Regions from separate parts of the Lysinibacillus sp. NPDC056185 genome, predicted to be linked through region 3. Evidence: riboswitches for the same ligand, from Rfam matches in the RefSeq annotation. Region 3 holds a riboswitch; each other region holds the start of a gene.

Region 1 (3,151 bases), on a different contig from region 3:
TAATCCTTCTTCTCTTCTGAATAACTCTTTTGGAAGATCGGATCAATCGTAGCCGTACTGCCTGCTAAAATAGATGTTGATGAGTTCGGTGCAACTGCCATTACATAGCCGTTACGCATACCTTTCTCAGCAACCGCGGCGCGTAATGCATTCCATTTATGACTGTCATAGCCACGTTTGTCAAAATACGCACCCGTATGCCAATCTGAGCCTTCAAATAATGGGTAAGCTCCTTTTTCACATGCCAAATCGTTAGAAGCACGAATCGTTAAATACGCAATTTCTTCATATAGCTTGTCCGCAAACTCTACAGCTTCCTCAGACTCCCATTGAATTTCTTTCAAAGCTAATAAATGGTGCCAGCCAAATGTGCCAAGTCCAATACCACGGTAGCGTAGGTTCGTACGCTCTGCTTGTTTTACTGGAATTGTATTTAGAGCAATAACGTTATCTAACATACGTACTTGAACTGGGATTAATCGTTCTAGAACGCCAGCCGGTACTGCTCTACCTAAATTGATAGACGATAAGTTACATACAACGAAATCTCCAGGCTTGCGACGTGTTACGATGACATCATCTTCAAGGGTAATAGACTCAAATTCAGTAGCTGACATATTTTGGAATATTTCTGTACACAGGTTCGAGCTGTAAACCATCCCTTCATGCTTATTCGGATTCATGCGATTGACTTCATCTCGATAGAACATAAACGGCACGCCTGTTTCAAGCTGAGAGCGCATAATACGCTTCATAATATCAATGGCTGGTACAACTTCACGACTTAACAATGGATTGGCGATACATTCCTCATATTTAGTACGGAAAGAGCCGTCACCCTTTTTCTCATCATAGAAATCCTCTAGTGAAAAGCCCATAACTTCTCGCACTTCATGTGGGTCAAATAAATGCCATTCCCCGCGCTCTTCTACCGTTTCCATAAATAAATCCGGTAAGCATAGCCCTGTGAAAATATCATGGGCACGCAGACGTTCATCCCCATTGTTTAAGCGTAAATCTAAAAACGTAAAGACGTCTTTATGCCAAACATCTAAATAGACAGCAATAGCGCCTTGTCGTTGACCAAGCTGATCGACTGAAACCGCCGTATTATTAAGTTGTTTAATCCATGGTAAAACACCACTTGATGCACCTTTAAAGCCTTTAATAGATGAGCCTCGGCTACGAATTTTACCCATATAAACACCAATACCACCGCCGTACTTCGATAATGTTGCGACATCTGTATTCGTGTCATAAATGCTTTGTAAACTATCATCTACTGTATCGATAAAGCAACTTGATAGCTGTCCATGTGTTTTACCTGCATTTGATAATGTTGGTGTGGCAACAGTCATATATAAATTACTCATTGCCCAGTAAGATTCACGCACTTTTTCTAAACGATTTTCAGTTTCATCCTGCATCAGAGTCATCGCAATGACCATCCATCGTTCCTGCGGTAGCTCCACTGGTGTTTTTGTGTAATCACGGACTACATAACGGTCCATTAATGTTTTTAAACCTATATACGTAAACAACTCATCTCGACTTGATTCTAGATAAGAAGCAAGTTCCTGAAGCTCCTGCTCACTATACTTTGTTGTTAAACTTTCATGATACAAACCAGCTTCTGTATAGTGTGCTAAATGTTCAGGGAAAACCTTATAAACATCTTTCACTGAGACACCACGACGCGTTGCAAATTGATCATATAGTTTTTCTAAATAAATTTGAGCTGCGACAAATGTCCAGTATGGCTCCTCCTCATCAATTAAGCTAAGCGTTTGTAAAATCATCGCATCCGCCCATGCTTCAAATGTCGCATTGTCGTTTTTTCGTAGCCATCGATCCGATAATCTTACAAAACTTTCGAGTTCATCCTCCGTGTAATTTTTCTTGAGCTTAGCAATTTGCTGTTCGATTTGAATTGTCATGTACACATTCTCTCCCTTTCCTTCTCCAGCAACACAAAAAGCGATCACGCAACATCTATCGGTTACGTGATCGCAGTAAAATCGGAAATGGAAATGAAGGATAAGCGCACAAAGAAGTGAACAAATCTCTCGCCTCCACTTCTCAATCCCCGAAGAATGTGTTGCTGTCTTGAACATATCGGCAGGTCTCCTGGCTCATGCTTCCTCCAAATGATCACCTTCCCGTTCTTCACAGTGGCCTACTCATCATTTGTCAGCACTTACAGTTGCGGGGACAGCTTCGGCCTAAGATGACTCTTTTTCCGAATTCCCTTTTAAACCATATTGGTACCGCTCGTCCAAAATACTATATATTGTGTTTTAACTCCTAAACAAATCTAACATATTGTGTTTATTGTTGCAATAGGCGATTTGCCCCTTGCAAGTTATAAAGTGCTACATTTTCTCGAAGCAAGCCCAATTACAATGCAGTTTTACGTAGTTTTTCAAAATTTCTAGGAAAATTTTTTTGTGCTAGCTGCTCTTTTTCTGGCTGTATTCCTAGCAAAACTACTGCACATGGACCAGCCGATTTCTCAACATCTAACGAACTTTTGACCTGTTGCTCGCTAAAAAGGCGGGTAAATTCTGCTTGTAGACCTTTTGATCCAACTGGCCATACTTGCTGCACAATCCCCTCTTTCCACGCCTGAAAAATAGGTTGGAGCTGTGCGACATCTTCAGGCTGAGCAAGGATTTCATTGCCTACAAGCGGTAATCCATAGGTGTACCAACTAAGCTGTTCATGCTTAGTTGCTGTGCGTTTTTGCTGCTCACCTAGCATCGTAATAGACAAACCTGATTGTAGAGTCGGCATATTCGACTCTGTACTACCGTCTATTGGCGGACAATTAAGACCCGCCTCATCAAAAACCTGCTGAATGCCTGCAACATAACGAGACCATGCAGCATCTCCTGAAAAATTAGCGAGTAAAATATGGTTTGGTAAAGCATTTGCAGCAAGCTGCTCTAAAAAAGTAACACGCGCCGTGAAGTATGCCGTTAGTTTGTCTGGAGCAGACACAACATCTTGTGGTTTTTCGCCAATGGCTGCGGCATTATCTGTTGTAGCAAACAGCTCACCTATTTTTATTGCATTTCTCAATGTACTCGACCTTCCTTACGCACAAACACCTTTGACAGAATTGGCATCACAATTGCAACGATCACTAGAT
Region 2 (3,151 bases), on a different contig from region 3:
TTGATTTGAGGGGCTTCCTGTGCCTTGTAAGTATTTTGTTATTTCATTGATCTCAACTAATTTTTCATCTGCAAAAGAAAGGGCATTTTTTAGAACTGGATCGAGCTTTGTTTCGAGAGTAGTTGTAATTGGAACATGCTGTAAGTTACACGAAGATTGAATCCATATTTCTTTAGCACCACTTAGCTGTTCAATAGCTTTAATAGTTGAGCTAGCCTCTGCTAGATTGGAGCGCCAAATATCTCGTCCATTTATAATACCGGCCGCTAATACTTTATCTTGTGGGAAGCCAAATTGACGTAATGCCTCCATATTTTCGCCATAGCCATGCACAAAGTCTAACCCAATTCCTTGAACCGGAAGTGTCACAATTGACTCGTATGCCGATAATGACTCAAAATATGTTTGTAGCATAATGTTAACCTCGGGTACTGATGCAACTAATTGTCTATAAATTTCTTGAACAAGTTTAACCTCCGCTTCATCTAGTGTTGTGGCAAGAGCAGGCTCCTCTAATTGAATCCACTCTACACCAGCATCCACTAACTCCTTTAAGACCTGCGTATAAAGTGGTAGTAATGCTAAAATAAATGTAATCTGCGATAGTTTGTCATAGCCTTTTGTTAATTTACAAAATGTATATGGGCCAATCAATGTAGGTTTTGCTGTAATACCAAACGCTTCCTTAGCCTCTAAAAAGTCTGCCAATATTTTATTTTCTGTTAATTGTAAAGGTTGTCCCTCATATTCTGGCACAATATAATGATAGTTTGTATTAAACCATTTTGTCATTTCACTAGCCACGGCTTTTTTACTACCACGAGCTACCCCATAGTAAGTTTGTAAATCAACTTTGTCTCCCTGCCAATCAAAGCGCTTTGGAACTAAGCCAAACATCATTGCCGTATCCAACATTCTGTCATAGAGTGTGAAATCTCCGACAGTTATCATGTCTATGCCGAGACGAATCTGCTTGTTTATTCGAGCTAGGCGAATATCCTTTAAATGCTGTAAAAACTCATCCTCTGAAAGCTCCTTTTTCCAAAATGCCTCTAAAGCCTTTTTCCATTCACGATCTTCTCCGATATACGGATAACCAACTGTAGTACTTGTATACGTCATGTTTATCTCTCCTATCAATCAAAATAAAAAAAAGCCACCCTCCTTTTTTGGAAAATGGCTGTCATTGCATATCAAAATTAGCTATCAAGAAACAATACGAAATTCTTTCAAAATATCGCATGATTTATTGTCGCACAGGGCCGATATGGTCACATCTCACCACCTATTTCCACGTAGGTATTTGGTGTGTACTAGATATTGGCAGGTCTCCTGGCTTCTCATCAACACGCCTCACAGCCTTCCCAGTTTCCCAGTGGCAATTGTGATTTGCTCCGATTTACAGTTGCGGGACAGCGTCGGATTTACACCGACTTCCCTTTTAAGCCAAACTTTCATTCGGCACCAACTCTTACACAATATTTAATTATGTTTTACTATAACATATATTTTTCTGAAAAGTAGATTTATTTTCAGATTTGTTTGATTCTTCATACTGCTATTATTCCGAACATATGGAATCATCGAAGACTAGCAGCCCCGCTACCAAAACAAACTTGTAAATAGTGGGATATTCTGTTATTTTATAGTTAGTTATCCAACTAACTAATAACAAAGGAGGTGTAAACAAATGGCAAAACCTACTGGTATTGAAAAGTCAGATTTATTAATGGCTGCCAAGCAAAGTTTAGTAGAAAAAGGGATTGAGAAATTCACCTTAAAGGCTGTTGCTGAGCAAGCTGGGGTGACACAAGGAACTATTTATTATCATTTCAAATCAAAAGAGCAAATCATTCTAGAAATTGTCCAAGACATCTGTGAAAATTCCTGGAATGAGATTCTGATGACTGATCGAGAAATGATTCAATCTGCACTTTTCTCTGCAAAAAGTCGATATGAAAATGATGCGTTTTATCATAAATTATTTTTCACCTTAATCGTTTTCGGCTTTACGAACCCAACTATTAGACAGCAAATTGGACAAATTTTAGCGGCTGAAAATGAACATTTATGTAACATTTTAAATAAATTATGGGATACATCACCAATTGATGGCGTGTCGATGGAAACTTGGAGCATTTTTTTCAACGCCCTTATTGATGGCTTAGCTTTACAAGTGATGATGAGGGACGATTTCGATGTAGATGTCTTCTATCAGCAATTAGAAAAAATCCTTCAGACATTGCATCGTCTAGAAAATAATTAGAGGAGGAAAACTATGCGATTCTTTTTATGCTGGGGTTTTGGGATTTGGCTTGTAGCAAGTGCCGTATTTCGATTTGTAGGGCACTACTTTTTTACCCTTGAAGAACCTTTCCTCATGATAGCTACTTACATTTTAGCTATTCCAATCGTTTGGATAGCGACAATACCTATTTATTCTTTGAAAAAGACAAAAGGTACAGAACGGTTACTGGCTGCTATTTGTATCGTATTACCTGGAATGCTCATCGATGCAGTCGTATTGTTAGTTTTCGACAATATTTTCCCGAATTTATCGGCTGACTTAGATCGATATTTCGCCTCATGGCTATTATGGGCTTACTCCCTAATTCTCATTACTGGTTTTACAAATGCTTCATTCGTGAAAAAGAATACTATTCATTCATCAAATTAAAGGATTTTACATTATTATCCTAGAAGTAAGTAATGATTAGAATTAAAGGAGGAGAAAAAATGATTATAGGCTTACATCACGTTCAAATAACAATACCAAAAGGTGAAGAAGAAAAAGGAAGACATTTTTACTGTCAAGTATTAGGACTAAAAGAAATTGAAAAGCCTGATTCGCTGAAAGGACGAGGTGGATTTTGGTTACAGGTCGGCAATAGAGCGGTACATGTAGGTACAGAGGATGGCTTTGATAGATTAACGACGAAGGCTCATATTGCCTATCAAGTTGAAAATATCGAACATTGGAAGAAGGTACTAGCCGAACATCATATAGAAATTTTCGATTCAGTTCCTATTCCTCATTTTGAACGCTTTGAATTTAGAGATCCATTCGGTAATAGAGTTGAGATGATTCAAGAAATCTAAAAGAAAACAGTTGAATAGAAGTTATTTTCTATTCAACTGGCATGTCTTCCAA
Region 3 (3,151 bases):
TATTCTTTACTATTATAGACTAATATATGTTCCATCTAGTCACCTCCCACATTCCAATAATTGTAATACATTACACTTAACTAATCAGTAATAGGATTTTGCTATACATACCACTTATTCGCCTTCATTCCCTGTACGGATAATGCTCCTGCAATAACTAGATTATCGTGATTTTTTTCTGTATTTCCTCGCTTATTACCTAACTTTCCATGTGTCTCTTCAAACATTTGCATCTGCTGTAAAGTCTGAATAACATAATATATTCCAGTTCTTATTAGTTTTTAACTCGGATTGTAGATACTCTTTTATTATTTCGTTATCCTCTTTCTCATTTTCACAGGTGTTAGGTGCTCCCACTCTTTATATAGTTGCTTTTTCGAAAGTATCTTCCAAGGATTAAACATCGTTTGTCCATGCTTATTAAAATACAGTTCTTCACCAATATGATAAGCTGCATGTTGAATAATACCATTTTCATCCTTCCAAATTACAATGTCGCCTTGTTGTATCCCTTCACCTAGGACCTCTTCAAAGTTATACTGACTTAATTTTTCAAGAAATGTTTTTTGATATATCCATTCATAAATAAACCACTTTTGTTTCCCTTTTGAAATTGCAAACAAAACCGCTGCTAAACAATTTGCACCTTGACGATGCCCAAAAGTATTAGCAAATTGCTGTAGAAAACTAGGTAATGATTTTGGAGGTTCCTCACATTCTCCCTTATCCCACCATTCATAAACCATTGTTGTAAGTAACTGTTCTTTAAATGATTCGTCAAGACCTTCCCACATTGAACGCTGTATGATAACGTGCCCATTCTGTACATAACTCGAAGGTACTTTTTCTATCTCCTTTATAAATTTAACGGGGAGTACAAGCCCTCTTTCACATTGCACTTGAAAACTTAAAATCAATTGTTGGTCCTCTTTCGATTTGCTCTCAATCCATCCTTTTTCAGCAATAATTACGTATTGTGCGTTCTTTATATTCCAGTATTCATAACAATTAACATAATTTAAATGCTGATATGTGCTGTGAGTATAAAACTCATCTATGGGCATTAACAATACATCTGTAAAGTCAATTTCATTAAGATGTTCTTCTGATAGAAAAAATAAATCTCTTTCAGGGACATAACTTTCCATCCATGACAGTAAGACTTTTTTTGTCGGTTTAATTATCATTATGTATTTCCCCCAACTTGAATTTTTTGCTTATTGTTTGAATAACTCTACTTGAACTTCTTCTATAACATACCAAGGCCATTCAGAATCACTGGCTTTTGGGTCACTCACTTTCAACGCAAAAAAAGAACGACCAACAAACGAATTGAAACGTTGTTGATCGAGTTTATTAAAAGAATGAAACGTTTTTTATACTTTATGAATTTACAGGTGCGGGACAGTGTCGGATTTGCACCGACTTCCCTTTTCAGTAAATTGCACGCAATTTACACCTATTACTCTAAGCTATTCAGTTGTCAAGAAACTGGAAAATACCAGATTTCTTTCCGTTAATAGTAAAGTACAGTATTTTTAAAGTCAATTGAGGCAATTAGATATTTTATAACTACTCACTCAACTTCGGTGCTTTTCGTAGTTTAGTTGCTTGTTCAAATGAAAATGCGAGTTTTATTAGAACATCTTCACTAAATGCAGTTCCTGCGAAAGTTATGCCAAACGGTCTCCCATTTTTCATATACCCTGCTGGGACGGCAATAGACGGATAACCAGCTTTTGCACTAATTGTCGAACCTATATATGATGGAAAGATAATCGCATCCAATTCATATTTTTTTAATGTATAATCGATTCCTTGTTCTTGAGAAAAATACAAATCCTCTAATTTTGCATTTAAATAGTCAGAATCTCTTAATGTGTTCGATAGTTTCTCTCTCAATTCCAATTTATCCTGACCATATTTTAACGACTTTCCTTTTGAACGTTTATTAAATTGAATTAACTCAGAGATAGAATGCACAGGCATGTGGGAAGGTAGATTTACAAGGAAATTATTTAAACTATGCTTTAATTCGTATTGCGGTACTCCCCATTTCCAGTCTCTATGAAAAGAAGGGATTTCGATGCCTTCAATAATATCGGCTCCTTGAGCTCTTAAAACCTGAATTGCATTATTAAAAAGTGTTTCATCATATTCCTCTGAGTCATAATAAGCTTTTGAGGCATTATTATAAACACCAATTCTAGCGCCATTTAATCCTGTGGCCTCTAAAAAAGGGGTGTAATCCTTATATAACCTTCTTTCACTTTTATATGTAGCGACGTCGTCTTGATCTACTCCTGTTAACACGCCCAATAAAATAGCTGCATCTGTTACTGTTCTAGCCATTGGCCCTGCTGTGTCTTGAGAGTATGTAAACGGAATAATGCCCTGTCTACTAATGAGCCCAACAGTCGGTTTTATGCCAACTACTGAATTTGTAATAGCTGGACTTAAAATCGAGGCGTCTGTCTCAGTTCCAATTGATAAAACAGAAAAATTCGATGCCACCGCTACTGCTGACCCCGAACTGGATCCTCCCACATAAAGTTGTGGATCGCCATAAGGATTTAGTGTTTGGCCACCTCGAGAACTATAACCCGCCCACATCGTACTCGACATAGCGTTTGCTAATTCAGTCATATTTGCTTTCCCTAAAATAACAGCCCCTGCTTCACGAAGCTTTTTTACTAGAAATGCATCCTGCTTAGCTAAATAATTTTCCAATGCTATTACGCCTGCACTAGTGTGCATAAAATCTTTCGTTTCGATATTATCTTTTAAAACTACTGGAATTCCGTGTAAAGGCCCTCTAGCCCCTTTTGTTAGTCTTTCCTCATCTAATGCTTCAGCAATAAATATCGCTTCAGGATTAATTTCAAGCATAGAATTAATTTTCTGTCCGCCTTGATCATACTTAGCAATTCTGTGTAAATAATACATAGTTAATTCTTTTGATGTTATATCACCTTGTACCATAGCTGTTTGAATATCGATTACTGACAATTCTTCTTTAAGAAAACTATTAAAATTTATACCCATTAAATTCCCCACCTCTCTTTCAATATTATACCAAAAAGGGAAACTTGTGCTTAAATTGTTTTTTAACTATTGAAATTTCAAAGTTCATTCCCTCAGGCTCGTTACT
Region 4 (3,151 bases), on a different contig from region 3:
ACCCAATTTTTCGTGTTATAGGGAACATCATCTTGCCAATAGACCGTTTCGCCACCACGTGCTTCCATCGCATTGTTTAGCTCACGACTGCGTTGAAACATCTCGACAAATAAAGCTGCAATTAGCATTGATACCGAACGAAGCCACTGCATAGGGGAGCTGTATCCCAGACGAGCCTGTTGGGCAAGATGAATTTTTTGCATACTATCTATAAAGATAAAAATAAAACGATACGTTAGCTCTACTAACTCTACAAATAGAGTTGGGAGTCGCCATTGTCGTAAGACGTAACAAATAGATTGGACTGATGTTGTGAGAATTAAAAAATACAAACAGCTAATGCTGCCAAGGACGATGAAAAAAAGCTGCTGCGCTGTTACTAGGCTTGCACTGCCGACAAAAATTGTCCAATTATGAAGTGAAAATGACCAAATGTTTGAAGGAAGCCTGTTTGTTGCAGGAGCGATAGAAATTAAAATGGATACTAAACTTGATAGTAAAAAAAATCCAGGTAGCAACAATAACTTTGCGTAATATTTAGTAGGGATTTTTGCGCCTAAAATGATAAAAGCACTCATCACAATAAATGTAATGAGTGAAATTCGTTCATCTCTCATGATAAGCGACAATAAAAGCAGTCCAAGGGATAACGTCATTTTTTCTAGCGGATGAACAGACGCTAGTTTATTCAAATAAGCATACTTATCAATGAGTAACATCGCGTTTAACCTTCTTTATGTTTGCCGCGCATTAAGCCGATGAAATACCCGATGAAACCAGCACCGATAGCAGCTTGTAGTGCGAATAATAAGCTTTCAATTTCACCACTCGGTGGTTCCCATAAGCTTTCAAACCATGGCTCGTAGCTAGCATCTATTTCACTAATCGCTGCTTCCGCTTCGCCATCAGCCCCTTCGAATTCAGCACCTTTTTGAATAAACAGGGGAACGATTGCTAACAACACAACAATGGCGATGAGCAGTAAGTTTTTTTTCATTTTAGTGAGCCTCCTTTGCAGAGAACACACGTAGAGCTTTTAGTTCACTCACATTGTATTTTTTCAGAAAGTTCATAACGATCACTGTTAAAATTCCTTCACTAACAGCAAGAGGAATTTGTGTTAAAGCAAAAATACCAGCAAATTTAGTGAATGAAGCCATAAAGCCTCCGACCTCAGAAGGGAAGGCAAGAGCTAATTGGACAGAAGTGACAATATATGTACCTAAGTCACCAAGCATTGCTGCTAAAAAGACAGCAATGGAAAAGGATAGTCCCAATTTTTGTGAGCCCTTAAATACATAGTAGGCGATAATAGGACCCATAATTGCCATAGAAAAAGTGTTTGCCCCTAATGTTGTAAGCCCACCATGCGCTAACAGTAAAGATTGGAATAATAATACGATTGTCCCGATAACACTCATCGCTAATGGTCCAAAAAGAACTGTTCCAAGCCCAACACCTGTAGGATGCGAGCAACTTCCTGTTACAGAAGGGATTTTTAAGGCAGAAAGTACAAAGGCAAAGGCACCCGAAAGCCCTAATATCATTTTTGTTTCAGGATTTTCATCAATGGTTTTACGAATAGAACGTAATCCTAAAATAATAAATGGAATCGAAATGACCCACCAAAAAATCGCCCATTCGATTGGCAAAAAGCCCTCCATTATATGCATCGCAAATGCACGATTTGGTACGAATAAAAATGCCAATAAAAAATAACTAAGCTTCCAACCTGAAAATTTCAAAAATCACTCCTCCTTACATTAAAATTTTTAGAAAAAGTATGCGAAAAAAAGCACTTCTCCGATAGTGGAAAAGTGCATAGCTAAAAAAGCAAATAAAATTCTAATCTGCTAAGCCGCACACCCATCCTCGTAGGTTGAAACGATCACATATTTTTCGGCAGGTCTCCTGGCTTTAGTTCAACGTTTTATAGGCCTTCCCATCCTTTGGACAGTGACATTATCTATAAAACTCCCTAATACAGTGGCGGGACCGCGCCGGACTTAAACCGGCTTCCCTTTTAAGCGAAATGCTGAACATTTCACACCGAAAAAAAGATGAAGTTGTGAGATTTCACGACAAAGTGTAACACGAATTTCCATATATATGCTATCCCTTTTGTGAAAAAATTTTAAATTGGGTGTCTATGTCGAAAATTTAGATAAATAGAAAATGGATGTCGCATTTTTCTATGGAATTTTAAAAAAATTGTCACAAATTAAGAAAGAAATATTGAAATTTTAAAAAAATAAGCTATGATAGAAACAGTTTTCAATTACAAAAAAACCATATAATTCATATAAAACATCCATAAGTGCTTGAATATTCAAGATAATAGGGAAATCGGTGAAAGTCCGATACAGCCCCCGCTACTGTAATAGCTGATGAAATCGCGGATGCCACTAGTGAAAACTTAGGAAGGCGCGAAAGTAAAAGGAAGCTTAAGTCAGGAAACCTGCTTATGTGATGATGCAAGCAAACTTTTCGGAGGGAGAAGTTGAAGCGAAAGCGAGTACCAGTATATATTCGTTTTTATTTGGCTTCTACTAAACCTTTACTCTTCGTCTAGAGTAAAGGTTTTTCTTTTTCCTAAAAGCAAATGAGGGGAGAACGACTATGACAACTTGGAATTTAGAGGGGATGAAAACACATCTTTTTATTTGCAATGGTAGTAGCTGTATGAAAAAAGATGCTGAGGACATTACACAGGCAATTCGTGATGAAATACAGTTACTGGAGCTTGATAAGGAAATACATACAACAAGGACCCGCTGTAATGGCAGGTGTAAGGATGCTTGTGTTGTCATTGCATATCCTCAGGGCAATTGGTACCGAGTGCCAACGAAGGAGCATGCGAGAGTGCTTGTACAAGATTTAAATCATGAAGCGTTACATAATGAGCATGTTTTTACATTGCGTGAAGGTTCGTTGCAGCGTACAGCACAAACAACAGCCATTAAAGGTATTGAAAAGGTGAAAGAGGGGTAACAAAATGGCGCAAAAAGGTAAGATTTTCGTAGTTGGCTTTGGCCCTGGAGACTTTAAACATATTACGACTCGTGCTGTGGAGGCACTACAACAAAGTCATATGATTATAGGCTATAAAACTTATGTTGAACTGATTCAGGATTTAGTTAGTGCAAAGTCG

Evidence for each region. Region 3 has a riboswitch for cobalamin ahead of ACMZ42_RS17620 (hypothetical protein). Riboswitches for the same ligand answer to the same signal wherever they lie in the genome.
Region 1: linked by a shared signal. The riboswitch ahead of ACMZ42_RS20030 (ribonucleoside-diphosphate reductase subunit alpha) and the one ahead of ACMZ42_RS17620 (hypothetical protein) in region 3 are both predicted to bind cobalamin.
Region 2: linked by a shared signal. The riboswitch ahead of metE (5-methyltetrahydropteroyltriglutamate--homocysteine S-methyltransferase) and the one ahead of ACMZ42_RS17620 (hypothetical protein) in region 3 are both predicted to bind cobalamin.
Region 4: linked by a shared signal. The riboswitch ahead of ACMZ42_RS11425 (energy-coupling factor ABC transporter permease) and the one ahead of ACMZ42_RS17620 (hypothetical protein) in region 3 are both predicted to bind cobalamin.

What each region holds. Positions count from the first base shown of each region.
Region 1 is NZ_JBLLLQ010000024.1:57,543-60,693, forward strand. It holds gene ACMZ42_RS20030 (ribonucleoside-diphosphate reductase subunit alpha) at 1-1,937, opposite strand, end outside; cobalamin riboswitch at 2,100-2,287, opposite strand; gene ACMZ42_RS20035 (hypothetical protein) at 2,398-3,081, opposite strand; gene ACMZ42_RS20040 (ECF transporter S component) at 3,078-3,151, opposite strand, start outside.
Region 2 is NZ_JBLLLQ010000001.1:63,192-66,342, forward strand. It holds gene metE (5-methyltetrahydropteroyltriglutamate--homocysteine S-methyltransferase) at 1-1,122, opposite strand, end outside; cobalamin riboswitch at 1,305-1,484, opposite strand; gene ACMZ42_RS00325 (TetR/AcrR family transcriptional regulator) at 1,691-2,266, shown strand; gene ACMZ42_RS00330 (DUF5367 domain-containing protein) at 2,279-2,677, shown strand; gene ACMZ42_RS00335 (VOC family protein) at 2,737-3,099, shown strand.
Region 3 is NZ_JBLLLQ010000019.1:54,493-57,643, reverse strand. It holds gene ACMZ42_RS17625 (hypothetical protein) at 102-227, opposite strand; gene ACMZ42_RS17620 (hypothetical protein) at 309-1,187, opposite strand; cobalamin riboswitch at 1,259-1,469, opposite strand; gene ACMZ42_RS17615 (amidase family protein) at 1,573-3,045, opposite strand.
Region 4 is NZ_JBLLLQ010000009.1:87,639-90,789, forward strand. It holds gene cbiQ (cobalt ECF transporter T component CbiQ) at 1-719, opposite strand, end outside; gene ACMZ42_RS11420 (energy-coupling factor ABC transporter substrate-binding protein) at 725-997, opposite strand; gene ACMZ42_RS11425 (energy-coupling factor ABC transporter permease) at 999-1,745, opposite strand; cobalamin riboswitch at 1,884-2,069, opposite strand; cobalamin riboswitch at 2,299-2,481, shown strand; gene ACMZ42_RS11430 ((2Fe-2S) ferredoxin domain-containing protein) at 2,620-2,991, shown strand; gene cobJ (precorrin-3B C(17)-methyltransferase) at 2,996-3,151, shown strand, end outside.